Regions from separate parts of the Paenibacillus sp. FSL W7-1279 genome, predicted to be linked through region 4. Evidence: predicted binding sites of a transcription regulator. Region 4 holds the regulator's gene; each other region holds the start of a gene.
What was found. The regulator Rex, encoded in region 4, represses fermentation and respiration genes when NADH is low (regulators of the CRP and FNR family bind a similar motif). The targets are predictions, from matches to a motif close to TTGTGAAATATTTCACAA.

Region 1 (7,831 bases), 260 kb from region 4:
ACATCAACGTGCCGGGCTCGGAGATTACGAAGGATCGCGGCGGCAGCCACAACGCGCCGACGAGAATCCATGTAAAGCCGACCCAGATGGTCGGGGGCTATGCCCAGCTCAGCTATGGTTTTAACTACTACGGACCGATCGGCAACCAGCGGGATGTGTACGTGGCTGTCCGCAAAATGAAAGAGGTGGATTGGCTTGAAGATTAAGGCACAAGTCGCCATGGTCATGAATTTGGATAAATGCATTGGCTGCCATACGTGCAGCGTCACCTGCAAGAGCACCTGGACCAACCGTCCGGGCGCGGAATACATGTGGTTCAACAACGTGGAAACGAAGCCGGGCATAGGCTATCCGATCCGCTGGGAAGACCAGGAGAAATACAAGGGAGGCTGGACGCTGAAAAAAGGCAAGCTGCAGCTGAAATCCGGCAGCAAGCTGTCCAAAATCGCGCTCGGCAAAATTTTCTACAATCCGGATATGCCGGAAATGAAAGATTACTATGAGCCGTGGACGTATAACTATGAGCATCTGACGAATGCCGGGGAGAAGAAGCATCAGCCGGTGGCCCGTCCGAAATCGGCAGTAACCGGCGAGACGATGAATCTGGAATGGGGTCCGAACTGGGAAGACGATCTGGCGGGAGCCCATGTCACCGGCCCGAAGGATCCGAATATCGAAAAAATCGAGGAAGAGATTAAATTCAACTTCGAGCAGGCGTTCATGATGTATTTGCCCCGCCTGTGCGAGCATTGCTTAAACCCGAGCTGCGTAGCGTCCTGTCCTTCCGGTGCGATGTACAAGCGGGATGAAGACGGCATCGTCTTGGTGGACCAGGAAGCCTGCCGCGGCTGGCGATACTGCATGACCGGCTGTCCGTACAAAAAGGTGTATTTCAACTGGAAAACGAACAAGGCCGAGAAATGCACCTTCTGTTTCCCGAGAATTGAAGCCGGTCTGCCTACGGTATGCTCCGAAACCTGTACAGGACGTATCCGGTATTTGGGCGTGCTGCTGTACGATGCCGACAAGGTACAGGAGGCAGCATCCACGCCGGACGAGAAGGATCTTTATCAGGCCCAGTGCGATCTGTTCCTGGATCCGCATGATCCGGCAGTGATCGAGCAGGCGCGGAAGGACGGATTAACCGAAGAATGGATCGAAGCTGCCCAAAATTCGCCTGTCTATAAACTAGCCATTGAATACAAGCTGGCCTTTCCGCTCCACCCGGAGTACCGGACGCTGCCGATGGTTTGGTACGTACCGCCGCTCAGTCCAATCATGAACTATTTTGAAGGCAGAGATTCGATCGAGAATCCGGACATGATTTTCCCGGCAATTGAGGAGATGCGCACACCGATTCAATATCTCGCGAATCTGCTCACGGCAGGGGACACGGTGACGGTGAAGGATGCCTTGCAAAAAATGGCGATGATGCGTTCTTATATGCGCGCGCAATCGTCGGGGGCTGAGTTTGATGAGACACGGTTAGCACGGGTTGGCTTGACCGCCTACCAAATGAAGCAGATGTACCGTCTGCTTGCCATCGCGAAATACGATGACCGGTTTGTTGTCCCGACTTCGCATAAGGAAAGCCATATGGATGTTTACCGTTCGCAGGGTTCCGAAGGTTTTAGCGCAAGCTGCGGCGGTTGCGGACCGGAAGGACTGCAGGGCAAAACGGGCAAAGAGCTGTACGAAGAAAACTTCTACGGGGGGATCTGGCGTGATTAATCTCGGAAAGCTGCATGATTATAAACATGTTTTCGGTTTTTTCGCTCAGCAGCTCACGTATCCGGAAAAGCTGGATTTCCACCCGTCGGTTATGGAGGAGTCGCTTGACTCCTCTGACCCGGCCTATGAATCCATCAGAACGTACTGGACGACCATGCATGAATACAGCATGGAAGAGATTGAAGAGCTGTACGTCCAGACCTTCGACTTTCAGGCGAAATCCACATTGTATATGACCTATTATAAATTTGAGGACGGCAGGGAACGTGGCCAGATGCTCGCCAAACTTAAAGAGACGTATGAGATGTTTGGTCTGGGCATCGCGGGCTCGGAACTATCGGATTATCTCCCGCTGATGTGCGAGTTTCTATATGCAGCGAATTGGCAGGGGCGCGAGAAGGAAGCTGGAGAGAGCCTGGATTTGATGCTGGCTGTCATGGAGGACGGCACTTATCATCTGCTGAAAGCTTTGGAGAAATATAAGAGTCCGTATCTTTATCTCATTCAAGGCCTTCGCGCGACGTTCAAAGCATGTTTCAATCAGGAGGAGGCGGCTCATGAGCATGATTAATCAGTTTCTGTGGGTCATTTTCCCCTATATCTGCCTTGCCGTGTTTATTGTCGGTCATATTTACCGTTACCGTACGGACCAGTTTAACTGGACGGCCAAATCCAGCGAGTTTATCGAGAAGAAACATCTCAAGCTGGGCAGTCTCATGTTTCATTTAGGCATCATTCCTGTTATCGGAGGGCATGTTGCAGGCTTAGCTATCCCTCAATCCTGGATGGAGTCACTGGGGATCAGCGACCATATGTATCATATCGGGGCGGTGTATATTGGAAGCGCATTTGGTTTTCTAACGCTGGGAGGCATGGTATTGTTAACCGCCAGGCGGTTCACCATTCGTAATGTCCGAAAACTCAGCACCGCTTCGGATATGCTGGTTAATGTCCTTCTGCTGTTTATCGTATTTATGGGGATGTACAGCACGCTGGTCACGAACGCGGTGCAGCCGGAATTCAATTATCGGGAAACGGTCTCCGTGTGGTTCCGTGGATTGTTTATGCTCCGTCCGGATGCTTCGTTGATGGTGAACGTGCCGCTGTCGTTTAAAATTCATATTCTGGCCGGATTCGGCATTTTTGGCTTATGGCCGTTTACCCGATTGGTGCATGTGTGGAGTGTTCCGTTGAATTATGTGGGGAGAAGATATATTCTGTATAGAAAGCACCGTAAATTTGAATCGTAGAGCGGAAGAAGGCTGTTGGGCCTTCTTTTCTACGTCAGAGGAGTAATGGAAATGAAGAATCAGCCGATCTTTAATTACCAAAGTGAAATGGATAAGCTTCGAGCCCGGTTTCAATTCGATTTCGTGTCCATGGCGTTGGTGCAGCCGGCTGAAGACCGATTTGTTTTGACCTGGCAGTATGCCTCGGGAAATATAAACGAGAGGTACAAGCGTATCGTTTTACATTCCGGCAAAGGCATCGCGGGAATGGTATTTAAGACCGGAAAACCGATGCTGATTCAAAACGTGAATGCCGATATTGAATCAAGGGACTTGTATAATTATCCAATTATCGTTGCAGAGCAGTTGAAAAGCCTTGCCGCAGTACCGCTGTGGGAAGGCTCTCGCGTCAAGGGGGTTTTGCTTGTGGGATATCGCAAGGAAAACGTGCTGGATCCAAGGTCCTTTGAGTCGTTTCAGGAAGGAATGGGAACGGAATTTGGTGCTTTTTATGCCAAGGAGGTATCACAGCCTTGATTCAGATGACGGATGAGCATTTAAGCGAATTGCTTAGAAGCATGTATCAGAATAGCATGGAGGCCATTTTTTTTATCGACGAAAAGGGCAGCGTGGTGGCTATGAATCCGGCTGCGGAGAACATCCTTGACATTGATGTGATTGAGAGGATGCAGTCCGGTGCGGATGGTTCCTTCTGCCAGACCTGCAAAGGCTATACCGATGAACAGGATCTTATAACCTGCTCCACATGCTATTTAGATTATCCGCATGGGGAGTTTTCATCGTTCCAGGTCTATCTTAAGACGCGCGGCGAAGGCATCGTTCCCTATGCGGCCAGTTACCATATCATCGATGAAGCCCGCGGCATCCGGGTGATGATGCTCCTTGACCTGACGAAGCAGCAGAAAACACAGGAAATGCTGCAGCGGACGAATATGCTGAAATATGTCATCAAGGCACAGGAGGACGAGCGTAAGCGGATATCCCGCGAGCTCCATGATAGCGTGGCTCAAGAGCTGCTCAGCTCGCTGGTCGACCTGCGTGTCGTTAAATATATGGATGTAGGCGAGGATGTGCTCAAGAAGCTGCATCAGACCGAGGTGTCTTTAACCCGGCTTCTGGATGATATCCGGCATTTATCCGTTGAACTCAGACCTGCTTCATTGGATGATTTGGGGCTTGAGGCTGCATTCCGCTCCCATTTTAAATGGATCGGGAAGAATTACGGAGTGCTTGTTGAGTTCTCTGCGGAGTTAGCGGCAGCCCGCTACGGCAGCGAGATTGAAACGGTTGTGTACCGGGTATGTCAGGAAGCGGTGCTGAATGCCATGAAATATTCAGGAACGGACGAGGTGCATGTACGATTATGCGAAGTGAACGGCTACCTTCAGCTAACCGTTCGTGACCGTGGAGTTGGGTTTAATATGGTCATTGATGAAGCCAAGGGAACCGGATTGGGGCTGTACGGGATGCGGGAACGCGCGGAGCTCGTCGGGGGTCAGTTTATTTTGCTGTCCGCTCCCGGTGAGGGTACGACGGTTCAGCTCAACATTCCGCTTACGAATGGTGACGACAAGCCGGAGGTGAGGGTTACGTGAAAATTGTGATTGCGGATGATCATGCCGTGGTCCGCAGCGGATTTTCCATGATTCTGAATTACCAGGAAGACATGGAGGTTGTCGCGACGGCGGCAGACGGTATGGAGGCTTACACCATGGTGGCGAAGCATCGGCCGAATGTGCTGTTGATGGATTTAAGCATGCCCCCCGGCGAAAGCGGACTGATTGCGACCGGCAAGATCAGCAGCGAATTTCCGGAAACGAAAATTCTGATTCTAACCATGTATGATGATGACGATTACCTGTTTCATGTTTTAAAAAACGGGGCTTCAGGTTATGTGCTCAAAAATGCGCCGGATGATGAATTAATCTCCGCCATCCGCATGGTGCATAAGGGAGGGACCTATATTCATCCCCAGATGGCGACTTCCCTGGTTCGGGAGTTTATTAAGAAAGATAGTGAGAGCGCGGAGCAGGATCCGTTTAACAGCCTGTCCAAAAGGGAGATTGAGATCCTGCCTCTAATCGCCAAGGGCTATGGCAATAAGGAGATCGCGGAAAAACTGTTCGTATCGGTCAAGACGGTGGAGGCGCACAAGGCCAAAATTATGGAAAAGCTGAATTTGAAAAGCCGTCCGGAGTTAGTGGAATATGCGCTGAAGAAAAAATTGCTGGATTTTTAGTCTTACCTATACAACAGGGCGCAATAAAGGGTCATTGCTTAAAGGAATAGGGAAGTTCCCCGGTGAGATTCAGGGAACTTCCCTATTAGCATTGTGAATAGGTGCACGTACAATAGGAGCTGGGGATCAATATGCCATTCATTACGCTTTAGAAAAGGTGATGGAAATGATCAAAAAGGTGCAGCTTCCGCTGCAAACAATGAATCTGGTGCTTGGCTTTATGGTATGGGTCATCATCTCCGCGCTCTTGCCGTTTATTCGCGAGGATATCTCCATTACGGCCGACCGCCTCGCTATTCTGACGGCTATTCCGGTGGTGCTGGGTTCGGTCCTCCGGATTCCGCTCGGCTATTACGCCAATGTGGTGGGAGCACGAATTGTTTTTATCGCCAGCTTTATCCTGCTGCTGTTTCCGGTTTATTTTATCAGCTCGGCTACCTCCTTTACGCATTTGGTAATCGGCGGCTTGTTCCTTGGGATCGGGGGGGCCGTATTCTCGGTCGGCGTGACCTCGCTGCCTAAATATTATGCGAAAGAGAAGCTCGGACTCGTAAATGGGATATACGGAATGGGCAACATCGGCACCGCCATTACCACGTTTGCTGCACCGGTCATCGCGACTCAGATCGGATGGTCCAAAACCGTCCAGCTGTATTTGGTTCTGCTGTTGATCTTTGCCGTGCTAAATGTAATCTTAGGCGACCGTAAAGAAATCAAAGTGAAAACACCGATCATGGAACAGATCAAGGGTGTATATAAAAATGAAAAATTGTGGTTTTTCTCTCTTTTTTATTTTATTACATTCGGTTCGTTCGTAGCCTTTACGGTGTACTTGCCGAACTTTCTGGTTACCCATTTCGAGCTTGCGAAGGTGGATGCCGGGATGCGGACGGCAGGGTTCATTTTGGTAGCAACAATATTACGCCCTGTAGGCGGCTGGCTTGCAGATAAGTTTAAACCGCTGTTCTTATTAATGGGCGTATTCATAGGGCTCACGGCTGCGGCCATCCTGTTGGCATTCTCTCCATCCATTGGCTTGTATACGGCCGGCTGCTTAACCATTGCCGTTGGTGCCGGGCTTGGAAACGGGGTTATTTTCAAACTCGTGCCCCTTTATTTCAACAAGCAGGCCGGCATTGTGAACGGTATCGTGTCCATGATGGGCGGTCTTGGCGGATTCTTCCCGCCGCTGATGCTTTCCTTCATCCATTCGGCTACGGGGCAATATTCCATTGGGTTCATGGCTTTATCGCAGGTTGCGCTGGCCAGTTTCGTTATTGTGGTATGGATGTACTATCAGGACAAACTCTCCGTACAATCCGAGGTGTTTAACTCCACCGGCCAGGGGATATTGGTTACGGATCGGAGCGGAAAGATCAATGCCGTCAATCCGGCATTCACGAAGTTAACGGGATATTCAGAGGAGGAAGTACTTGGCAAGAATCCGAGCGTATTGAAATCCGGAAGACAAACACCTGCGTTTTATCAGGCGATGTGGTCTGAAATCATGGAACACGGGAGCTGGCAGGGGGAGATTTGGAACCGCAGGAAGAACGGAGAAGAGTACTTGGAACTGCTAACGATTAACGCGGTAAAGGACGAATCGGGTGACATCGTTCAGTATGTGGGCACCTTCAGCGATATTACTTATCATCCGCCTGGCCGTTGTTCGAATGGCTGAAGTTATGGATCGTACCGGGTATGAGTCTATGGATTGGAGAGGGAGAGACACATGAAAAAGACGAGGTTTGTCATACCACGGGAGCATGGTGGCTGGGCCATGGTCAGCGTACCCTATATCATAGGAATGGCGGCCGCCAAGCCGGCGCTTCTGCACCTTCCGCTATTTTTGGCGTGGTTAGGTTTATATATGGCATCCTATCCGTTTCTGCAATCCTTAAAGAAAACATCCCAACGTAAAACATGGTTATCCTGGGGGATCGTTTATGCCCTTATCGCTATTGCGTTTCTCATTCCGGTGCTTGTCTTCAAACCGATGATGCTCTGGTTTGCACCTGTGCTGCTCATCCTGATCATGGTGAATGTTTGGCATGTCCTTCAGAAATCGGAGCGTGCGCTGTTAAATGATATTTGCGCGATTCTGCTGTTCTGTACCGGAGGCGCCGCTGCTTATATGCTGGGAGGCGGTGGTTTCGATCCGATCCTTGCCGCCGTCATTGGGTATAATTTCCTTTATTTTACGGGGACCGTGTTCTTTGTCAAATCGGTCTTCCGTGAACGCAAAAACAGCCGCTGGACCGTATACGCAAAATTGTATCATGCTGTGATGTTGGTTCTGCCGATCATCTTCGGGAATCCATGGATGTGTCTGCCATTCTTATTTCCGTTCATTAAGACGTTACTGTATTCCGGAAAAATAATGAAACCGATGAAGGTCGGAATCATCGAGATTGTAGGTTCCGTCCAGTTTTTATTGCTGTCCATCATTTTGATGTAGTCTGCCGTTTTCATAAAAATCGATTCCATCGTCCATTCTGTTATAATAAGTGAAGGTATACAGAAGGGAACGATGTTAATGACATATACAGCGCAGCAGGTGGCCGAATGGATGGTGGAGGAAATCCGGTTTACGGGTAATTTGTATCAGACG
Region 2 (7,831 bases), 750 kb from region 4:
ATGGATGTCGGTTTCCCAGCAAAAATATCCAAGGTCTGCCAAGGTATTCGTGCCACGTGGGCTTTATGCAGCTCGAACAAATATTCCTTTGTCGGTTCCTGAATATCCGAAATGCCTAAACGGTTTAAATATGCTCTTACCTCACTTTGGGTGATCATAGCACGCACTCCTACTTTTTTTCTTATCATAAACAAGAAACTGACCCTTATGAAATGGTCAGTTTCAATATTTTATAAAAGACAGTCATAAACAAGCCGTGTTCAATCCATGTTCCAGGCCTTCTGCAGAAGTCGTATCCCCTTTTCCATGTCAGCTGCGTTCAAGCTTGCAAATCCCATATATAACCTCGGGAACTGGTTTGCATCTTGCTGGTGGTTCATCCACATTTTTCGCAGGTCGTACACGATAACCCCGACGTTCGCCGCCCTCTGAATCAATTCCTCCGAGGACACTTCTTTTTTGACGATCAGCTGAATGTGGAGGCCTGAATTCTGACCCGTAATTTCAACAAACCTGCCAAGATAAGCCTCAATCAACTCAATCAACTGATGATGTCTCTTCCTGTACAGATTACGTACTTTACGAATATGACGGTACCAATGCCCCTGTTCAAAAAACGCGGTCATTGCCCACTGTTCCACGCGTGAAGGGGCAAAGAATACTTCCTGACGTTTGTGGGATATGTGATTCAGCAGCGCCGGTGGCAGAACGAGATAGTTCATACGCAGTGTCGGAGTCAATACTTTCGAGAACGTGCCGGCGTATATGACCCGCCCGTTATGATCCAACCCTTGCAGGGAAGGAATCGGTTTTCCCTGGTAACGAAACTCACCGTCATAATCGTCCTCGATAATGTATGCATTTCTGGTATTGGCCCACTCCAGTAATCGTTCCCGCTCCGGATAAGGCATGATGCTTCCCGTCGGGAATTGGTGAGATGGTGTTACATATACGAGCTGTGCGTGGCTGCTCTCCAGCTGGTCAAGCGAGATTCCCTTATCACTAAGCGTAATCGGAAGTAAATCACAGCCATTCAAGTGAAATTGATCTCGTACCAAGCTGTAACCCGGCTCCTCAACCGCAATGTGCTTAAGTCCTGGCAGTACTCTGGTAAGCAGGCCCATGCTATAGGCCGTGCCGGCGCCGATCACAATTTGATCAGGTGTTGAAATAACCCCTCTGGAATTTCGCAGATATTCCGAAACTACGGTGCGCAGCCCGTATTCGCCCTGCGGATCCCCATACATTCCCATTTCACTCACATGCTGTTCCAGCGCTTCCTTGAGCATTTTATTCCAGGTTCGTACTGGAAAGGACGATTGATCTAAACGAGTGGGATTAAAGTCAATAACACCTTGACCTTGATTCAAGTGCCCGTTGGAATGCATAACTGACATCGTTGTTATGGAGGGGGTCCGCTGTTGATGATGGTGAGATAGTTCCTTGTATGGATTTATGACATATAGCCCCGACCTCGGTTTGCTGATCACATACCCTTCAGACGTTAACATTTGATAAGCCGTCTCGATCGGCGTTTTGCTTATATTGAGCTGAAGCTGGAGGGCACGAACGGAAGGCAATCGTTGTCCGTCGGGAATGTCCCCATTACGGATACCCTCACGAATTTGCAGATATAACTGCTGGTATAATGGGAACTCGCTTTGCTCCGGTAGAAGAATATCAAACAAGTGGGACCACCTCAGGCATTATATTAATAAAATTTACTGTCGTAATGGCAGGTATGTTTAATGAATTATACATGAAACTCAGCCTATGTTGCGCATCCTATTCACGAATAGCTTCATTCGGTAACACAACCTTCAGTACATCTGACTTTCATAAACAGATAATAACTGACCATTTCTGTATGGTCAGTTTTGTCTTAAGCTAACGTTAACTTGGATGTATCTCAATATGAATCTATTACGTTATGAAAGGACGTATGATCCTATGTCTTATCCCCTCCATCTCCAACATAAAATCGGCCAGGGTTTAACGCCTCTCCAATTCATGGAGAATATGAAGATTCGAGAAATGAAATTGAGCAGAATCCCAAATACGAAGGAATTATTCAGACAAGTCTATGATCGCTTCCAGTGGGAGAACAAAGAGACTGAGGGATTCTTCACTTCTGAGCGAAACCCATTCAACCATCTGCACTGCCTGATTCTCTGTACGGATTGGTGCCCGGATGTCATATGGAATGTACCTGTCCTATTTAGAATATTGGAATATAGCCGAATTCCGTCCGACGTGCTCATCATGGAAGATCATATGGAAACAATGGACCTTTTTCTAACGGATGGCGGACGCGCACAGCCAATTGCTGTCTTCCTCCATGCAAGCACAGGTGAAGTACTCGGAACTTGGGGCGCTCGTCCGGCGTATATCCAGAACGTCATGGATGAGTTCAAGAGGAACCACCCCGATAAACAAGCTGCATCCTATCAAGAACAACTGGACCAAACGTACAAGAAGATCGGAGAGCTCTACCATGACGGTAATGAATATCAGAGGGTCATGATTCAGGAAATAAGGCAACTGCTTACTTCGTTTATATCTGATAGAAATGCCGATAATAACCTGTGACCGCGTTTGGCATAAGCGTGATCCTCCTCCCCCGATGAAGGTGTATGGTTTCTGACAGTGTCAAAGTTAAAAATGAACACACAGGATGAAATATATCACAATCCCGCTGCTTAAATCTTCCTGAATATGTTATCATTACTATCGATGAAGCGTTAGGGATTCACTGTTCCGGCAGCCTTTTATTAGGATAATTCATCAGAAGTATACCATTCACCAAATTTCATTAACTCAGTACAAGGGAGCGAAACACTTATGACAAAAAATGAAGCTCAGCGTCCGTCCCGCGTGGTGATCATCGGTACAGGAGCTGTGGGAGCAACGACTGCGTACACCTTATTCTTGCGCGAAAGAGTATCTGAACTGGTATTAATCGATGCGAACCATGACAAAGCGCTTGGTGAAGCCTTGGATATGAATCACGGCCTCCCCTTTGCCGGAGGCGTCAAGCTGTGGGCTGGAGATTACAGCGATTGCAAGGATGCAGACATCATTGTCATTGCCGCAGGCTCCAACCAAAGACCCGGCGAGACGCGAATTGACTTATTGAAGCGAAATACGGCGATATTTGACGATATTATCCAAAACATCGTGAAATACAATGACCACGGCATCATTCTTGTGGCTACGAATCCGGTGGATATTCTCTCTTACGTCACGTTGAAGAAGAGCGGCTTCCCCGTCAATCGCGTGATCGGCTCCGGCACCTTGCTGGATAGCGCCCGTTTCCGGTATTTGATTGGTCAAAACAAAGGCATTAATCCGCGCAGCATTCACGCCCATATCGTCGGGGAACACGGTGATTCCGAATTGCCGCTCTGGAGCATTGCCAACATCGCGGGGATCGGAATCGATCTGACTGACGGTGAAAAAGAAGATATTTTCGACCGCACCAAGAATGCGGCTTATGAAATCATTAACGCCAAGGGTTCCACCTCCTATGCAATCGCATTGGCGCTCGATCGGATCATCGTCTCCATTTTGCAAAACGAAGGTTCCGTTCTCAATGTATCCACGCTGCTCACGGACTACCACGGTGTGTCTGACGTATACTTAGGCGTACCTTGTGTGGTTGATCGTACAGGCGTTCGGGAAATTCTGAATCTCGAGTTTAACGACGAGGAACTAACCCAATTTCATGCATCTGCTAACAAACTGAAAGAGCAGATCTCCAACATTTTCGAGTAATACAAAGCAAGGCTTTCCGGATGTGTGATTCGGGAAGCCTTGTTCTTTTGGCTGAGGAGCGATGACATTACGTTGTAGCTAGCAAATCAGTTCGTGGCATAAATAGAAAAGGCGCTGTAAAGCAGAAGCAATCCCATCGATATATTAAATGGGCGCTCATATCGGGATAACAGATGCTGGAACAGCGAACCGAATAGCGCCCAGGTCATGTTGGCACAAATGCCGACAATCGTGAGCAATAACGAGTAGGATATCAACTGTGCATGGGAAGTAGAGATCGGCATGACGAAGGTCGAGCTGTTATCCCGTATAAAATAACCTTCGGATTCATGAACTGGAAGATGAACCCGAAATAAAAGGTATTGAATCCACGTGCCTTATCATCTGCATGAGGGGGCTTGCTCTGCATGATTTTTATGGCAAGATAGATCAGATACAAGCATCCGATGATATTCATAACAAACCTGATCTTCGGGATGAATGGATATAATACCAGATTGAAATAGCTGGACAACAGCATAATGACCAAGCATCCAGCTGCTACCCCTCCGATAAAGCGCATCGTTTTCTTAAATCCGTGGCTCCGTGCATTCGTCATCGAAATGATGTTGTTGGGTCCGGGCGTAAATGACGCGACAATCGCATAGGTCAACAGCGAAACGATGAACACGCGCTCCCTCCTTTCGCGTATGTTATAGTAGTAATAATTGTACGTTATAACGTACGTGCGTTATAATTATACAATATGTATGTTATAACGTACAATCTAAAAAAGGCGGTGTATGATGTTGAAGCCGATTCATTTAATATTGGCGAATAATATGAAGCTGCTAAGAGAGCAAAGGAAGCTAAGCCTGGATAAAGTCGCGGAGATGACTGGGATCAGCAAAACGATGCTAGGCCAGATCGAACGAGGAGAATCGAGTCCCTCTATAACAACCGTCTGGAAAATCGCGAACGGGTTAAAGCTTTCTTTTACGTCTTTGATTAATGAGCCTCAATCCGAAACGGTCGTGGTATCCCAAGAAGAGGTGCAAGCGCTGGTGGAGGATCACGGAAAAGTTCGAATTTATCCTTTTTTCCCTTTTGAGGAAGGGCGGCGATCTGAAATGTATTCGTTAGAAATGGACTGTGGCGGTTATTTAAGTGCAGAGGCTCATATCGAAGGGACGGAGGAGTTTATTACCGTATTCGAAGGGGAGATCACCATTCGTATCGACCATGAGGAATATACGGTAAAGCAAGGGGAATCCATCCGGTTTAAGGCCGATAAACCGCATGTTTATCATAACTCCGGCTCCTCCATGAACCGGTTAAGTATGGTGATCCATTATTCCAAATGAAAAAGCCGCACCCCCTCCATAAGAGGGAGCTGCGGCTTCGTATAACAGCACTACGTTCATCTACGGAGTGAGTTCGTACTGACTACCCCGTAACGGGACAACAACTTGCGCCCGAGCAGACCTACGGCACGGTCCGTTATGAACCCCATCAATCCCAGACAAATCAATCCGACAAAAATCCAATCCGTACGGAAGAACAAACGTGAATTCCAGATCAGATACCCCACGCCTTCATTAGACGCGATCATCTCTGCCCCGATAATCGCCATGAACGAGGTTCCCATGGCAAGCCGGATGCCGGTGAACATAAATGGGATCGTTGCAGGAATGATGACATGTTGCACAATCTGCCACTCGGATGCCCCCATGCTGCGGGCGGAGCGAATCTTATCCTCTTCTACGGATAACACACCCGTCAACGTATTTATTACCACAATAAAGAAGGTTGCATACAGAATAAGCATAACTTTCGATGTTTCCCCGATGCCGAACCAGACCAGAAACAAGGTGATGAAAGCAATCGGCGGAATGAACCGGATGAAATTGAGGAACGGTTCAGCAAAAGCGCGGATTGGCCCTACCTTCCCGATGATAAGTCCGGCCGGGATTGCAATCAGGCTGCCGAGGGTCCATCCGAGCAGCACCCGGTACGAACTAATCCCGATATACTGAATCAGGGTGCCGTCCATCAACAATTCATATCCGCCCTTGGCGGTATAGATTGGACCTGGCAGAATTTCGGGCCCATACGCAAGGGAAAGCAAATGCCAGACGCCAAGACCAGCAATCCACACCAGGATATGAAGCGACCATTTCTTAATTTTCTTGCTCATGGGTTCCCTTCCTCTCTACTCGTCAAAATGCGATTGGATTTGGTTGTACAGCGCATGGAAAGCGGGATTAGATATATCTCTCGGATAGGTGAGAGACACCTCGTAGATATCCGTTATTTTTGAGGACGGACCCGCTGACATGATGCCGATACGTCCTCCGAGTAGAAGAGCTTCCTGAATATCGTGCGTCACGAAGATGACGGTTTTATCCGTGTCCTGCCATATGCGTACCAACTCTCTTTGCATCGTCCGTCTTGTCATCGCATCCAATGCGCCGAATGGTTCATCCATGAGCAAAATCGCTGGATCATTGGACAATACCCTTGCCAGCTGTACCCGTTGTTTCATACCGCCTGACAGTTCGCGTGGATATTTGCTCTCATGCCCCGCAAGACCCACTAGCGAAATAAACTGGCTGGATATGTCCTTTCGTTTCGCGGGAGGTATTCGCTTCATCCGAAGTCCAAATTCCACATTCTCTCTTACGGTCAGCCATGGGAACAAGGAGGAGTCGGCTTGCTGAAATACGACGGCACGATCCTGGCCCGGACGGTCCACCTCCTTCTCGCCTACTCTCACCTGACCCGAAGTTTTGGATACAAAGCCGGCGATCAGACTCAGCAGCGTCGACTTGCCGCACCCGCTTGGACCCAACAGAACGAAGAACTCGCCGCCTTTTACCGCCAGATTGACGTCCTGGATAATATAGTGCAAGTCACCTGCCGAGGTTTGCTGTGCGTAACTTTTATTCAACTGTTCAATGTGGATTTCATTCTGCCTTGACGCTGCTCTCATCGTCTTCATCTCCTCACTTCAGTTCAAGGACTCGATCCGGGAATGCTTCCCTTACCAAATCCAGATTCAATTTTTCGTTCAGCTCGAAGTCCTTTTCGATGATCCCGTTATCCACCATATATTCCTTCTGTCCCTGTAATCCTTCGTAGGCTTTTTCCGTAAAACCAAGATTCCATGGATTCTTCGGCAGATCCTTTAGCGTTGCTTCTCTCGGCTGCTTGACCTCTTCATACATCAGATCCGCCGTTTCCTCCGGATGCGCCTGGGCATAAGCTGACGCTTCATCCAGCGCTTTCAGCAGCGCTACGAAACCTTGCTTGTTACTGTTGAGCCCTTCATTCGATGCGATCAATCCGGTACCAAGCCTTACCGGTGTCTTGGACATATCCGACAATTCTTTGGCTTCGGTAAGCGCACCGAACTTCTCGTTCAGCACTGCTCCATATACCCAAGCGGCGTCAATGTCGCCTTTTTTGAGAGCTACATACGCCTCGTCGAAACTTCCCTGTCCGATCAGCTCCACATCCGAGAGCGCAACTCCGTTTTCGGCCAAATACACATCCCACAGATAGGGGATGAAAGTGCCTCTTGAGAAACTTAACCTTTTCCCCTTGAGATCCGCAGCGCTTCCAATCTCTTTACGAACGAACAGCTTCCATTCGCTCGCACTTAAATCCGTTGCCGTTCCTGAGGAAGCAAAGATGGAGTAATCGCCTTTGCTGACAGCGTTCAGGAGCGGGAAGTCCGCTCCGAACGCAACGTCTACCTGTTTAATGAATAAGGAGTTCACGCCTTCAGCCGGCGTAGCGAAGTTTACCAATTCGGCATCAATTCCGTGTTTGTCGAAGAAGCCCTTGCTTTTTGCCACACGAAACACGGTATTGGTGGAAATGTCCGCGATTTTCAGTTTGAGCCGATTCTCCTGCTGCTCACCCAAAGCATTGCCGCACCCGCTTAGCATACTCATGATAAGAATCACCGACAGCATCCAAAAACTCCATTGCTTCCAAGATTGATGTCTACTCATCCCGATCCCTCTCTTTATGCACGACTTCATCTGTTCTGGCCACGCAAAGCGCGCCCTCA
Region 3 (7,831 bases), 2.3 Mb from region 4:
GCTGAAGGCGTATATCGCTGAAAACCCCGACGGTGATTTGCGTCTGCAGACGTTAGCGGAAATGGTGCATTTAAATCCCTCCTATCTAAGCCAGCTCTTTAAGCAGGAAGGGGGCGGCAATTTGTCCGATTATATCGCCGAAACGCGCATCCGGCGAGCCTGCAAGCTGCTTGAGACGACGAACCTGAAGGTTTACGACATCGCCCGTTTATCAGGATATCAAAGTCCTAAGCATTTTATGCTGGTATTTAAACAGCATATCGGAATAACGCCGGGAACCTACCGGGAGCAATACGGTGTGTAACACTACATAACAAATTATGTTATGTAGTTCTTTTTTTGTGGACAAGAACAGAAAAAAACTAAAAAAATCGTACCTTTTCTGAACGTTTAGTGATTTTTTATATGACCATATGTAAATATAATTAACCTCATCACAACCTTAACTTGAACAATACAGAGGGGGAAGCGGTATATGAAAAAATGGTTGACCGGTTTGTTGGCATTAACACTTGGTGTGGGGCTCATTGGCTGCGCCGGAAAAGAACAGCCGAATAATACGCCAGGTGAAGCCAGTGGCGAGAAGGTGCTGCTCAAATTTGCGACCTGGGGAAACCCGGCGCAGCTTGAGCTGTACAAAGGGCTGACCGACGCTTTCACGCAGGAGCATCCGAATATTGAGGTGCAAATTGACACAATCCCGTTTGCGGATTATCAGCAAAAAATGTCCGTACTGGCGGCAGGCCAGGAGCTGCCCGACATTGCCTGGGTATCAGAGCGGATGGTACCGCAATTTATGGCCAACGACATTCTGGCCGATGTCACGGATATTGTTCAGGATGAAGCTTTTGACATCGATGACATTATACCTTCGACGCTTGAACTGTTTCGCCAGGACGACAAGCTATACGGACTGCCGTTTTCCACTCCGCCCAGCGTGGTGTTCTACAACGAAGATTTGTTCAAGCAAGCGGGCTTAAGTACGCCAAATGAGCTTGCGGAAAAAGGAGAATGGACGTGGGAAAAGTTCGAAGAAGCCGCAAAAACGATCAAGACGAGCGCTGCTTCACCGAACGTTTACGGGGCTAACTTTTTCCGTGACTGGAAGACATGGATTATTCTCGCTTCGTATTCTTGGTCAAACGGGAGCGGACCCTTTAATCCGGAGATGACGGAATACACTTGGAATGATCAATACGGGGTTGAAACTTTGGACATGCTGAAGCGCATGATGTTTACAGAAGGCTCGCACCCGAAGGCGGGAGAGCAGGTTAATTTTGAATCCGGGCAAATCGGCATGATTTTCGACAACTATAGCTTTGTATCCAAAGCCAGGGAAATCCAAAATTTCAAATGGAGCATTGCGCCAATGCCATCGGGCTCGAAAGGCAGCGTTCCAATGATGGGTCAGGCGGGTTACGTGCTATTTAAAGAGGGAAAACATCCGGAGGAAGCCAAGGAACTGTTGAAATTCCTTGCCGGCAAAGAGGGTGTCCAAAAAACGTCGGCCTTCTTCGTGCCGCCGCGCCAATCGGTGTTGAACTCGGATGAGTTCCTGAGCGTGGAGGGCAATCTGGATGCCGGGCACATCAAGCAGGCGGTCATCGATGAAATGCCTAAAGCAGTTGTGCAGCCGGGACATATCCGCTGGCAAAACATTGACACGGAGATTTTGACAGGCTTTGACGAGTTATTTGCCGGGCGGGGTGAACCGCAGCAAATTCAGGACGAGGTAAAAAGCAAGGTGGATGCTCTGCTGAGCAAATAGTGGAAGCTACATTAGGAGGAACGGGCATGAATCGTTTGGATAAAGCATTAAACGAAGCGCCGGGGCTGCAGCTGTTCGTCAGCCTCCCGGCCAATGACATCAAGCTTGCAGAGGCAGCCTTGGCTTCGGGCGCCGACGGTTTGAAAGTTCATATCAACGTAGGGCACCGGGCCAGCGGCAATCGCTTCGGCACGCTGGGTAGCTATGCCGACATTTTCAAGGACATTCGCTCCCGCTTTAGCGGCCCCCTTGGAATTGTGCCCGGAGGCTCGGTGGAAGAGGTAAACGCGGAGGAAATTATCCGGCTCCCTGAACTTGGCGTCGATTTCTACTCGATTTATGCCTTTCATCATCCTGCTTTTCTGCTGCAGGCCCCGGGATTGGCAAGAACGTTTGCGATCGATAGCGAGTTCGACCGGGACATCGTGCAAGGAGGCCGGACCTTCGGCATCAGCGCGCTTGAGGCTTCCATCGTTCCCGGCCATGAATATGGTACCAGGCTTACCCTTGCCGATCTGCTTCATTACCGCTGGCTTGCGGCACACGGCGGTTTGCCGGTCATTGTGCCAACACAGCGTAAAATCGGGCCGGAGGATATCCCGGCCTTGGCCGACAGCGGCGTTAAGGTGCTGTTGGTCGGAGCGGTGGTCACGGGCAATGAAGCGGAAGGCATCCGCAAGGAGGTTGCCGCTTTACGGAATGCCATCGATCGTCTGTAGAGGTGCCCCACAAGGAGGAAAGCGACATGACCACACTTGAAACGATAAAATCTGAAGGGCCCGGCCGTTCATTTCGAAGGAAGGCAAGGAAGACCAGGCCTTTAAACCGCGGAGACCATTTGGCGGGCTGGCTGTTTGTGCTGCCGATGGTGCTGGGGTTCATTCTGCTGCTGCTTGTCCCGCTCATGATGGCGCTTTATATGAGTTTTACTGATTGGCCGCTGCTGGGTGAGGCCAAGCTCATCGGATTTGAGAATTACCGAACGATTGCGGGGGACGCGGAATTTTGGCGCGTGCTGGGCAATACGCTTTATTTTGCCGTCGGACTTGTTCCGCTGAACATTACTTTGGCATTACTGCTTGCAATCCCGTTATCAAAAAATATCCGCGGAGCCGGCTTTTTCCGGACATTGATCTTTATTCCGGTCATGACCTCGCTGGTGGTCTGGTCGATTGTCTGGAAGTATATGTTTGCCACGGACTCCGGGTTCATTAACCAGCTGCTGCGCATGATCGGCATTACCGGACCGGCCTGGCTGTACGATACCCGGCTTGCCATGCCCGTTGTTATCGTGACCAGTCTCCTGAAAAATGTCGGTTTGAATATGGTGTTGTTCATTGCGGCGCTGCAGCAGGTTCCGGCGCAGCTCTACGAGGCGGCCAGAATCGATGGCGCAGGCAGAATGCGGATTTTTTTCCGAATTACCGTACCCATGATCACGCCGACGATTTTTTTGACCGTGATGATGACCATTATCGGTTCGCTGAAGGTGTTCGGACAAATTTACGTGATGACACAAGGGGGGCCTTCTGGAAGCACCAAGGTGCTCGTCTACAACATCTGGGAACGAGCCTTTAAGCTGTTCGAGTTCGGATATGCTTCTGCGCTGGCTTATGTGCTGTTTGTCATCACCCTGCTGCTTACGCTGGCACAATGGCAGATGAGAAAAAGGTGGGTTCTGAATGAAAGCTAGTCTATTTGCTAAAAGGGGTAACCCGGCAGGCGGGAACCTGTTCCATTATCTGCTGCTGCTTGCCGTTTCGGTGGTCATGATGACCCCGTTCGTGTGGATGGTCTCGACTTCGCTCAAACAGCCGGCTGATGTGTTTGTTTTTCCGCCGCAGCTGATTCCGTCGCCGATACGATGGGCGAATTATGCGGAAGTGCTGGAGACGATCCCGTTCCATCTATTTTATGGCAACAGCGTCTATATCGCCCTTCTGGTTACCGTGGGCACTGTGCTTTTCTCTTCCATGGCGGGGTATTCCTTCGCACGAATTCCTTTTTGGGGGAGAAGCCTGGTGTTTCTGCTGCTGCTGAGCACGATGATGATTCCGAATGAGGTCATTGCCATTCCGATGTTTCTGTTTATGCGTGAGCTGGGTTGGATCAATACGCATTTACCGCTGATTATTTTGCCTATATTCGGCGCAGGCGGTGTGTTCGGGGTGTTTGTGATGCGGCAATTTTTTCTGGGGATTCCGAAGGAGCTGGAGGAGGCGGCGATGATTGACGGCTGCTCGAGGCTGCGGATTTATTCCACAATCATGATGCCGTTAGCAAAACCTGCAATTGCCACGCTGATCATTTTCACGTTTTTGACGAGCTGGAACGATTTTTTTGATCCGCTGATCTTTATTAATGACCGTAAGCTGATGACTTTGCCGCTGGGATTATCGCTGTTTACCGACGAGTCGGGGACATCGTGGCATCTGCTGATGAGCGCTTCGGTTATGGCGACATTACCACTGCTCATTGTGTTTTTCTTTGCGCAGAAGCAGTTTGTCGAAGGGGTATCCATGACGGGTCTCAAGGAATAGCGTAAATAACGCTTAAAAGGAGGAGTAAAAAGAGATGGACAGCAGGACACGGATCATGGAGGCGGACGTGGTAGTTATAGGTGCGGGGCCGGCGGGCATTGCCGCCGCCATTGCCGCAGGCAGGCAGGGGGCAAGCGTCATCTTGATTGAACGGTACGGGTTTGTCGGCGGGATGTCTACGGCTGCCGGAGTTTATCCTTGGATGACGTTTCATACACAGCAAGGGGAACGGGTCATCGGCGGTATTGCACAGGAAATTGTGGAGCGCCTGATGGAGCGAGGGGGCTCGCCCGGCCATCTTCGCGATACCGTCGGTTTCGTGAATACGCTGACGCCGTACCATCCAGAGATATATAAGGTGCTTGCCGTCGATATGCTGCGCGAAGCGGGGGTGAAGCTCGTCTCGCACAGCTTCGTTGACGAAGTCGGACGTGAAGGCGAATACATCCAGTCCGTGACCCTTACTGGAAAATCGGGGCGAATCAAGGTTGACGGGAAGATGTTCGTCGATGCGTCCGGGGATGCGGACGTCGCTTATCTGGCGGGAGCACCGACGCTTCAGGGGCGCGAAAGCGACGGGCTGTCGCAGCCGATGACGATGAAATTCCGGATGCGGGGTGTTGACGTGGAGGCGATTCGGAAGGCGATGCTTGCTGATCCCGACAATTTTTATCACAAGACGCCGTTTGCCGAACTAGAGAATGAGCGTATTCCGCTCACGGGGGTTTCCGGCTTTTATAAGGAGTGGAAGGCTGCCGAGGTCCCGATCAACCGCGATCAGGTTCTGCTGTTTATCGGGCCGGAGAAGGATGAGGTGTTGATTAACTGTACGCGGGTACAAGGCTTAAGCGCGACCGACGTCGAGGAACTGACTTTGGCGGAGGAGGAAGGGCGCAAACAGGTGCTGATGATGGCGGAATTTTTGAAATCGCGGGTGCCTGGATTTGCCGAGGCCTCCATTTCCTCGGTTGCCCCCCAGATCGGAATTAGGGAGTCGCGCCGAATCGACGGTCTGTATCGGTTAACGATGGAGGACGTGGTGACGGGACGACATTTTGAAGACGGCATTGCGAGGAGCGGTTATCCGGTTGACTTGCATGATCCGTCAGGCAAAGGGATCATGGAGGCTAGCATCGAGAATGACGGTTCCTACAGTATTCCATACCGCTGCCTGGTGGCCCGAGGAGCAGTAAATCTGCTCGCGGCAGGGCGCTGCATTTCCACCACGCATGAAGCACTGGCGACCACGCGCTTGACGCCAAGCTGCATGGCTACGGGAGAAGCGGCGGGCACGGCGGCGGCCCTGGCCTGCAAGATGGGAATCACCGCGGCGGAAGTCGATGCATCGCAGCTCAGGGAGATGCTGTACGCCCAAGGGGCGATTGTGTGAAGAGACGCGGGCTAGCCGCTCCGGTATAACTTGGGGCGGCTCCGTATTTTTGTAGTGTGTTTGAGGCGGACTGCTTTTTTGCATCTCCTTAAAGCTCGTTTGTAGGTTTCCTTGTTGATTCAGACGAAGAAATTCAAAAGTGTATTACTGATTCAGAAGTACGAATAGCCTGTGTTCGGGTTGGTGGAGCCTTGGTAAAAGAGTGTTACGGATTTTTCACTATAGGGGTTCGACCCCCTTCTATACATACAATAATGAAGCGACCGTAACCGGTCGCTTTTTGTTTACGGTCCCCGAAGCAATTCGGAAACAAGGGTTGTTACGTATATATGGCTGAGCGGGCTTCGTTCAGTCGTGCGGCCATTCCGTCAAGCGGATAAAGATTTTTCGAAGATGACGTATCACCTTTTCTATGTTCAATGAATCTTCATTCCCTATGTGCTTTTAATCACAAGTCACGGTGCATGAGAATGCTAGTTTAGAGAAGTAAACAGAATAGAACTTTATCTTTATATAATGAATCAAAACAGAGGTGATGAACATGAGTGAATTAATTAATAACCGTGAGGAAGGAATTTCTGCTCATCGAACTGCCCGGCTACATTTGCTCAAGGAAATCATTAAAGAGCTTCACCATGGAAAAAGCGTGGAGGAAGTAAAGTCAAAATTCAACCAAGCTGTAGGCGAAATATCGGTTGATGAAATATCGGAGCTGGAGCAAGTGCTGATGGAGGAGGAAGGAATCCCCGTAACCGAAGTACAGCGACTGTGCAGTGTGCATGCTGCGGTATTTAAAGGTTCCATCCAAGACATTCACAGAGCCCATAAGCCTGAAGAGCAGCCTGGACATCCTGTGTTTACCTTTAAGATGGAGAACCAAGAAATCGATCGACTGGCAAACTTCAAAATCGCACTGCATCTGGATCAGTTTCTTAAGGATCAAGGAGAGGCAAATCGCCTCAAATTGCTGGAGGATTTCAGTCTTCTCTATGATGTAGACAAACACTACAGCCGCAAAGAAAATTTGCTGTTTCCTTTTCTTGAGAAATACGGAATTTATGGACCGACCAAGGTGATGTGGGCAGTAGATGACGGTATCCGAATGGGCATAAAAGAAGTGAAATCCAAACTTACTCATTTTGATGGGCATGCCGAGATCGTAGTGGATCTGGCCAGACGCGTCTTAAACGAAGTTACAGAAATGATCTATAAAGAGGAACATATCTTATTACCTATGGCTCTGGAAAAGTTGACGGAGGATGAATGGCTTCAAATTGCTGCCCAAAGCGAAGAGGTCGGTTATTGCTTAATTGCGCCTGATCAACAATGGAATCCTGAAAGAGCAGCTGAGCCTGGCGCAGATCAGGGATTGGCGTCTTCTCCGCTGCAAGAGGGATATATCCGAATGAGTACAGGCATTTTATCGGTCAAACAGGTGGAATCCATTTTAAATCATTTACCGGTCGACCTAACCTTTATCGATGAACATGATATCGTTCGATATTTTTCCCAGGGCAAAGAACGAATCTTCGTTCGAACTAAAGCGGTGATCGGCCGAAGTGTTCAGAACTGCCATCCTCCGCAAAGCGTTCACGTCGTCAATCAGCTCCTAGCTGATTTCAAAGCAGGTGTCAAAGATGCAGAAGATTTCTGGATCCCGGTTAAAGATAAGTTTGTCTACATTCGCTATTTTGCCGTAAGGGATGAAGAAGGGAACTATTTAGGCACGCTGGAATTTACTCAAAACATTAAGCCGATTCAGGAGCTCACCGGTCAAAAACGGATACTCTCTCCGTAAGTTTATAGAGGACATCCTGACTAACGCGATCCGGCGAATTGTGGTTTCGAGCAGCCACGATTCGCCATCATACATACTAAAGGGGCTGTCCCAAATGTCATTGTAAATGACGGAGACACGGCCCCTTTTTTCATTTAGTCAAACATAAAGAAACCGCTCTTTGATAAAATGGAGGTACCATCCAACCATAAACCAAAACGAGACGGTTTCTTGGTACATTCATCGCGCCGTTGTACGATTGGAGCCTTTATCGGTGATGGCGCAGCTAAAGTGGTCAAAAATAGAGTTCGCTGGATTCGCGGACTATTCAAATAATTTCAGAAAGGCGTTAATTC
Region 4 (7,831 bases):
TCTCATTGCGTCATCGATATCCTCCGCCGAAGCCACGCCCTCTTGCAGCAAGTGCATCGCTTCATTGATCATGAGGGTAATCATGCGGGTTGTAACGAAACCTGGAGACTCATATACCATGATGCCTTTTTTATCCGAAACTTCTTCAACAAAACGCTTCGTTTCCGTAAACGTATGATCGGAAGTTTTCAGACCGCGGATGATTTCAACAAGGTCTACCTTGGAAACAGGATGAATGAAGTGCATGCCAATAACACGCTCAGGATATTTGGTAGAGCTGGCGAGCTCCGTCAAACTAAGCGTGGATGTATTACTTGCTAATATCACATGGCTCGGACATACTTGATCAAGCTGTGTAAAGACCTCTTTCTTCGCTTCCAAGTCCTCTATAATGGTCTCAATCACCATATCGCAGGTGCTAAGCTCGGCAAAATGAGTTACTTTTTGAATCCGGTTCAGTATCAATTTCTTCTCTGCCTGGGTAATTCCCCACTTCTCCAATTGTTTATCTAGACTGGTCTCGATCATTCGGTATGAATAGTCCAGTTTCTCTGGAGTTTTCTCTACGAGCAGTACGTCAAGACCTTTGGCTGCCAGCATCTCCGCAATGCCCTGCCCCATAGTCCCGCCGCCTACGACGCCGATTTTTTTGAAGTACATGGTTTCTACTCCACCCTTTCCTTATCTCTATACTTTATTGTACCCCATTTGTCGAAAAATACATTTTCAGAGCACAAAGTATAATAATATCTTAGCACGACAAAAAAGTAAAAAAAAATAACCAGCATAACAATTTATGCTGGTAAAAGCGCGTTTTCACGAAATTGACAACGAAATTGTTCCCCCGAGAGAATTTCTTCCTTCAACAGGATATCAAGTGAATTGTCGAATATTGGCCGTTTCTGTTCCAAGAGATTCTTGGTGCGGTTCATTAACTCTTCCAAAATCACATTATTCTCTTTCATTAACTCTTCAGTTGTTACCATGTTCATGTTAACAATGCCCAGCGACGTCAAACCTGACTTCATCATCGTCTCCACGATGTTCAGCGATTGCTCAAAGTCATTGCTTGAGCCTGTGCTTCGGCCTCCGTAAAAGATCTCTTCGGCGGCCGCACCGCCAAGCGCGATCATAATTTGCTCTTCCAGGAAGGTTTTCGTGTATAGATATTGTTCCTCCTGCGGATTATGACGAACATAACCTAGCGCTTTACCACGCGGGCTGAGTGCAACTTGCTTCACACTGCCGGGACGCACAAGCTCTGCCATAATTGCATGTCCCAATTCATGTATGGCAACGCGCTTCTTCTCTTCCAAATTCGATTCACGGTCGGAACGCTCACCCATCATTACCTTGTCAATCGCCATGGACAAATGACGCTGATGGATAAACTGTTCGTTCTCGCGCATCGTGTAAATGGCCGCTTCATTCATGACGCTCTCGAGTTGTGCGCCCGAGAAGCCGTATGCTTCTTCGGCGATTTTCTCCAAGTCGACATCTTCATGCAGCGGCTTATTGCCCGCATGCAGATTCAAAATATGAGTGCGTCCCTTCTTATCCGGCAGATCGACCTGAATGTGACGGTCGAAACGCCCTGGACGCAGCAGTGCGCTATCCAGCATTTCTTTCCGGTTTGTCGCGGCAATTACCAGAATACGAGGAGTATCCTGCGAATAGATGCCATCCATCTCGGTTAGCAGCTGATTCAGCGTCTGGTCGTACTCGCGCTGCTGGCCGCCTTCGCGTTTACCGCCAATGACATCGATCTCATCGATGAAGATAATGGCGTTTTGCTTGTTTTCCTTTGCCGCACGGTTACGGGCATCCTTGAACAAATCCCGGATGCGCCCTGCACCAACACCGACATACATCTCAACAAATTCACTGCCGGATGCAGCGACAAAGATCGAATCGGTGTAATGGGCAGCGGCTTTAGCCATCAACGTTTTCCCTGTTCCCGGAGGCCCGGTGAGAAGAATGCCCTTCAATGGACGAATCCCGAATTTCTTAATGTCTTCATGACGAATCAGAAAATCCAGTGCTTCACGCAGCTCTTGCTTGGCATTATCCTGCCCGCCGATTTCTTCGAACGTCAGCTTGGCAGGTCCGCTCTTTTTCCGCTTCCGCTCATTCGCTGCGCCTACAGCGATGCCGCCCTTCATCTTCGCGATAAACAACAAGCCGCCTACAAGTGCTGCAGCGATGAGCAAGGGCACGATGTTCACGCCGACAAACACAAGGAATACCAGCAAAACCGGAATAAAGCCTAACATGATTTCTTTAGCTAATTTAGGCATGATTCCACACCTCCATGTTGCCAGACTGACGCGGCAAGATTATAAATTTACCAGACTTGCCGTCTGACAAGCTGACATAGACGTTGGTGTCATCAATCGTTGCTTTTGCTTTCAAATTCGGAGACTGGGCAGCAAGCTGCTCGAGCGATGATTGAATATCGGTATACTGCTTATTATCCATCGCTTCAGCGACTGACAGCATCGCCTTCTCCCACCATTGATCCAGTGCTTCCGAGGAATGATCCTCCACCTGGATTTTCAATTCCCGATTGCCAATCACAGACTTGCCTTCCTTCTTAATATGCTGGACCAAGCCTTGCAAATTGGTATCCGGAGCCAAATCAAGATTCAAAGTAACGGTATTCTGTTTAATATCTATATGTGAATCCTTCACGCCGTCATATTGTGACACAACATTGGCCAGCGGATTTTGCAAAGCCATCTGCCGATACAGAAACCATCCGCCAAAGAGAACCGATGCTGAGATCACGACAGTCAGCACGATAGGTACAATGCGTAGTTTCATGAAGTTCCTCCTTCATTTCAGTATGAAATTTTGTCTGTCATGTTGCAACACAACAATACATATAACAACGATATATAGGGATGCATGTAGTTTATATACTCATTTTGTACAAGTATGAGTATATCACATCTTATATACTTTTTCATGCATGTCTGTGAAAATATTTAGAACAGTTTTTCCATATTATTTCTGAATACGCTTACAATTATAGAGAAAATAAGAGAGGAACCCGCGAATATTAAAGGGCCCCTCTCTACTTCTTATTTATTGATTTGGAAGAATAATGTCATTACCGATGGTGTTACCGTCTTGAAAACGATAAAACCGATAACCGCGCTGACCGTTGTGTTCATACTGCAGCTGCCAGGCATACTCGCCCTCATACATTCCAGGCAGCAGCCGCTTAATTTCTGCGCCAGACAATTCGTTATAAATCTGCTCCCGCATCTGGTCTTCTGACAACCCCGTATTCAACAAAACGGATTGGACAGCGTCGGCACCTTCAACAGGTACGTTGTCATCCGTAAATTTCACCCATACCATACGATCTTGATTGTCCTGATCCTTCCCGCTTATCACCCAATAGTTATTGTCCTCGCCCCACACCGATTTATAGGTCTTCCCGGACGTAACCAATTGGCCATGCTGTTTGGCGGCAGCAATTGCCATTCTTTCTTCATTCCAAGCATCTTTCATCACATATGAATAATAGAGCTGTAAACCAAGCAGTAACAGCAGCACCCCGGATACACTCAGCAATATCCACTTCGTTTTTTTCTTCAAATCCGTCTTCCTCGCTCCCCTTGATTATTCCCTAGAGGGTTGTAAGACGCTCAAAGGCACGCTGCGCTTCCCGGCGGATACGTTCCTCATCGAGAGTGAGACTCGCGCCATTCTTCACTACCTGCTTGCCGTCAACCCATACATGCTCTACATCCTTCGCACTGGCGGAGTAGATAGCATGAGAAATGTAATCCGTCTTCGGAAGGAAGTGCGCCTGATCCGTGTTCAGTGCGATCATATCTGCCTTCATGCCTACCGCAAGCGTACCAATATCCGTAAGGAAGGCTGACTTGGCTCCATATTCTGTACCCATCCGAAGCGCTTCGGATGCTGGAATCGCGGTTGGATCCCCGCTTACTCCTTTATGGATCAGTGCGGCCAGCCGCATCTCTTCAAACATATCCAGATTATTATTGCTGGCAGGTCCATCGGTACCCAAAGACACGGTGACCCCGGCTTTCAGCAGTGCAGGCACGCGAGCGATGCCGCTGGCAAGCTTCAAATTGCTGCCTGGATTATGCGAAACCATAACTTGATGTTTGGCCAGAATTTCGATTTCTTCATCGGTCAGATGGACGGCATGCGCAAGCAGCGTTGGACGGGAGAACATGCCAAGCTTCTCTAGATGGGCAACAGGGCGAAGTCCGTAGTCATTTACGTTCTGAGCTACTTCCGTTTCCGTTTCGGACATATGCGTATGCAAAGGCAGATTCAAATCATGTGACGCTTGCACGAATTTTTCGATGAAATCCGGCGGGCACGTATAGGGTGCATGCGGTGAGATCATCGTCGTAATTCTACCGTCAGCCTGACCATGCCAGTCTTTCGCGAATGCAACCGCCTCTTCCAGCTTCTGCTGCTGCACCTCAGGCGGACATAATCCGATGACACCGCGCGTCAGAACGCCGCGCATGCCTGAGTCCTCCACCACCTTTGCAACCTGATCCATATGATCATACATATCCACAAATGTCGTGGTTCCGCCTTTGATCATCTCTAGCACGGAGAGTGAGGTTCCCCAGTATACATCGTCGGCCGTGAATTTGGCTTCCATCGGCCACATTTTTTCCTGAAGCCATACTTGCAGTGCCAGATCGTCGCCATACCCGCGAAGAAGCGACATGGCCGCATGTCCGTGCGTATTCACCAATCCAGGCAGGAAAAACAGATGGGTTCCGTCGATGATTTCTGTTCCCTCTTGGACAGTCGGCTCTTCTTCACCCAGGTAAGTGATCCGGTCGTTCTCCACGACCATATATCCGCGTAACACGGATCTGCCTTCCTCTAGTACCACGAACGTTCCGTTTTTAACCATCCACTTCGTTGTCGTCATGTGCTGCATCCTCCTTGCCGTTATCCAAATAATAGGCCAAACTCTGCAAATCCGTAGTAAAATCTGCCGTATGAATCCGGATATGGGGTGGAGCTTTCAGGATGGTCGGCGCAAAATTCAGGATAGCCTCGATGCCTGCCGCGATAAGTTGATTCGCTACATTCTGCGCCTCAAAATCCGGAACGGTGATAATCCCGATACGAATGCCGTACTCATGAACCGTCTTCTCCAGTTCCTCCATCGGCTGTACGACCAAATTGTTAATTTTCATACCAACTTTGGGAGAATACGAATCGAAAACCGCCACAATCTTCATATTGTCCTTCAGAAATGCATTGTAATTCGATAATGCATGTCCAAGATTACCGGCCCCAATCAATGCGACATTGATCTTCTGGTCCAGCTTTAGAATCTGGCGAATTTTCTCGATCAGATAAGATACGTCATATCCGATCCCTTTCCGTCCAAAATCACCGAAATACGCTAGGTCCTTACGAATTTGAGCAGGATTGAGGTCCAGTTTCTGCCCCAGTTCCTGGGAGGAAACCGTGGAGACCTCCCTTTTCTGAAGCTCATTCAAATAGCGCAAGTATACAGGTAATCTGCGGACCACGGCTTCCGAAATTTTTTCCGATTTCATGCATGCTCCCCCTAATAATAGGTTAATAACTACATTTGTTTGTGCTCGTTCATGGTTTCACTTTATTCAGCTTGGTTCCCTATGCCTGCCTCTTCCTGCAGCCATTTCGAAATTCGGGGAACGATCCCCTCTGTCGGCATGTGCTCCATCTTCGGTCCAGGCAAGGAATATAAGAAATACTTCCCGTAATAGGATTCAATGACCCGAGTATCGTAAACGATGACAATCCCCTTATCCTGCGCGGTCCGTACCAGTCGGCCAAATCCCTGTTTGAAGCGAATGACCGCTTGCGGAACCGAAAGCTTCATGAACGGGTTCTTCTTCTGCTGCTGCAGAAGCTCGCTCTTGGCTTCGACCAGAGGGTGATTCGGCGGCTGGAACGGCAGCCGGACGATGGCAAGGCAGGTGAGCGCCTCACCGGGTATATCTACTCCTTCCCAGAAGGAGCTGGTGCCCAGCAGAACCGAAGCGCTGCTATCCTGGAATCTCCGGATTAACTTGGTACGGCTGGTTCCGTCCATCCCTTGTCCCAGTACCGTAATATCGCTGGATCCCAGCGCCTCCTTCAAGGGCTCATGCACCTGACGCAGCATGCGGTACGAGGTGAACAGGACAAGCATGCGACCATGCGTTGCGATGGCCGTATCAGCCAATGATTGCACAAGTGTATTCACAAAGAGTGCATCCCCGACCGAGCCCTTCACGCTCGGAAAATCGCGCGGCACAACAAGGAGAGCCTGCTCCCTGTAATTAAACGGGGACGGCAGCAGGACCGTGTTCAGGTTGCCGCTATCTGCCGCTTCCTGAAGACCCAAATTCTCGATCATGAACTGAAACGATTTGTCCACCGACAAGGTCGCCGATGTCAGGATCACGCTTTGTTTTTTGTCAAAAAACAATTCCTTTAAATGGGTGCTGACGTCGACAGGCACCGCATAAAGCTGCAGCGATTTGCCGCGGAAGTTGCCGTTCGCCTCCATCCAGTATACCGTGCCCTCATCATTCAGGGACATGAAGGTCCTCAGGTCCTCGCGGTGTGCGGCCAGGTCCTTAAATAGACCCGATAGGTCTGTTAACAGACTGTCCGCGCTGTAGTCGTCCAGATCTTCCTTCATTTCGGCAATCAGCTTGTCACCCTTGCGAACGACATCGCCGAGCGCCAGATGAATTTGATGCTCCAGCTCGGCCAGCGAATTCCAATCCTTCGGCTTTTTCAGAGGCGATAAGCGAAGCGAGAATTGTCCGGCATCCCCCGGAGTCGCGTCTCCGCGCTCCGGAAGCAGTCCGAACAATTGGTCGCTGAGCCGGTCCCAATTCTCTTTGACGGTGATCAGATCCGGATAAATCCGGTCGATGATGGAAGACCACTCGACAGCCTTCTCATGGGACGACGCTTGCAGCAGCTGGCGAAGAGCCGGAAGCTGACCGCTTCGGCTGTCTTTGTACATACGGGTCAACGTATGGACAACCGAAAAATATTTCATCTGCAAGCCAAGGTGCTTGCCCGCGACGTCCTCCAGATGATGCGCTTCATCGATGACGAGACGCTCATAACTCGGAAGCAGCTGGTGATTCGCTTTCACGTCGGTGAACAGCTTCGAATGGTTCGTAATGACAACATCCGCGATGCCCGCCTCATGTTTGGCCCTGTGATAATAGCATTTGCGGAACCATGGGCAGGCACGGCCCAGGCAGGAATCCGAATCGCTGGAGATGGTTTCCCAGAAATCCCCTCCACGGCCGCCAAGGTTCAGCTCCTCATCATCCCCGTTCTCCGTCTGGGTCAACCAAACCAGCATTTGCGCTGCGGTGATCACATCTTCCTTCGGGGAATGAAAATCTCTTCTATTTATTTTATGTTCAAATTTTCTCAAACACAAATAATGGCCTCTTCCCTTGAAAATAGCCGCTTTAAAAGGAAAAGGAACAACCTGGGTGAGCAGGGGAATATCCCGGTCACGCAGCTGTTCTTGAAGGTTGATCGTATGCGTGCTCACCATAACCTTCTGTTCCTGCTTCACGCTTTGATAAATCGACGGCAGCAAATACCCGAGAGATTTGCCTGTTCCCGTGCCGGCTTCGATCAATAAATGTTTATTGTTATCGAGTGCCTGCATCACTTCCTGGAACATCATGTCCTGGGCATCCCTGCTCTCGTAATGAGGCAGCGTTTCCTTTAGACGTTCACGGACATCATTCATGTATTGCTCAAAGCTTACATCAGCCAAGGGATTAGGCTCCGTCTCATCCCT

Region 1: MKY82_RS10645 (nitrate/nitrite transporter) is a predicted target of Rex. The motif match lies at 5,312-5,329, and genes of this name have one in related genera.
Region 2: MKY82_RS15315 (L-lactate dehydrogenase) is a predicted target of Rex. The motif match lies at 2,673-2,690, and genes of this name have one in related genera.
Region 3: MKY82_RS01720 (DUF438 domain-containing protein) is a predicted target of Rex. The motif match lies at 6,135-6,152, and genes of this name have one in related genera.

What each region holds. Positions count from the first base shown of each region.
Region 1 covers NZ_CP150215.1:2,436,071-2,443,901, forward strand. Annotated here, with positions in the region: gene MKY82_RS10610 (nitrate reductase subunit alpha) at 1-206, shown strand, start outside; gene narH (nitrate reductase subunit beta) at 196-1,731, shown strand; gene narJ (nitrate reductase molybdenum cofactor assembly chaperone) at 1,724-2,302, shown strand; gene narI (respiratory nitrate reductase subunit gamma) at 2,289-2,981, shown strand; gene MKY82_RS10630 (GAF domain-containing protein) at 3,033-3,497, shown strand; gene MKY82_RS10635 (ATP-binding protein) at 3,494-4,576, shown strand; gene MKY82_RS10640 (response regulator transcription factor) at 4,573-5,220, shown strand; gene MKY82_RS10645 (nitrate/nitrite transporter) at 5,387-6,901, shown strand; gene MKY82_RS10650 (YwiC-like family protein) at 6,953-7,678, shown strand; gene MKY82_RS10655 (hypothetical protein) at 7,757-7,831, shown strand, end outside.
Region 2 covers NZ_CP150215.1:3,444,710-3,452,540, reverse strand. Annotated here, with positions in the region: gene MKY82_RS15330 (arylamine N-acetyltransferase) at 1-158, opposite strand, end outside; gene MKY82_RS15325 (PLP-dependent aminotransferase family protein) at 261-1,688, opposite strand; gene MKY82_RS15320 (thioredoxin family protein) at 2,035-2,589, shown strand; gene MKY82_RS15315 (L-lactate dehydrogenase) at 2,842-3,774, shown strand; partial or broken gene MKY82_RS15310 (LysE family transporter) at 3,861-4,444, opposite strand; gene MKY82_RS15305 (XRE family transcriptional regulator) at 4,563-5,117, shown strand; gene MKY82_RS15300 (ABC transporter permease) at 5,174-5,950, opposite strand; gene MKY82_RS15295 (ABC transporter ATP-binding protein) at 5,966-6,745, opposite strand; gene MKY82_RS15290 (ABC transporter substrate-binding protein) at 6,759-7,772, opposite strand; gene MKY82_RS15285 (aryl-sulfate sulfotransferase) at 7,765-7,831, opposite strand, start outside.
Region 3 covers NZ_CP150215.1:405,889-413,719, forward strand. Annotated here, with positions in the region: gene MKY82_RS01690 (response regulator) at 1-304, shown strand, start outside; gene MKY82_RS01695 (sugar ABC transporter substrate-binding protein) at 476-1,768, shown strand; gene MKY82_RS01700 (hypothetical protein) at 1,795-2,487, shown strand; gene MKY82_RS01705 (sugar ABC transporter permease) at 2,514-3,461, shown strand; gene MKY82_RS01710 (carbohydrate ABC transporter permease) at 3,451-4,308, shown strand; gene MKY82_RS01715 (FAD-dependent oxidoreductase) at 4,343-5,698, shown strand; gene MKY82_RS01720 (DUF438 domain-containing protein) at 6,240-7,496, shown strand.
Region 4 covers NZ_CP150215.1:2,695,207-2,703,037, reverse strand. Annotated here, with positions in the region: gene MKY82_RS11955 (3-hydroxyacyl-CoA dehydrogenase NAD-binding domain-containing protein) at 1-660, opposite strand, end outside; gene MKY82_RS11950 (AAA family ATPase) at 795-2,297, opposite strand; gene MKY82_RS11945 (hypothetical protein) at 2,290-2,823, opposite strand; gene MKY82_RS11940 (DUF5590 domain-containing protein) at 3,088-3,606, opposite strand; gene MKY82_RS11935 (amidohydrolase) at 3,638-4,939, opposite strand; gene MKY82_RS11930 (redox-sensing transcriptional repressor Rex) at 4,914-5,579, opposite strand; gene dinG (ATP-dependent DNA helicase DinG) at 5,642-7,831, opposite strand, start outside.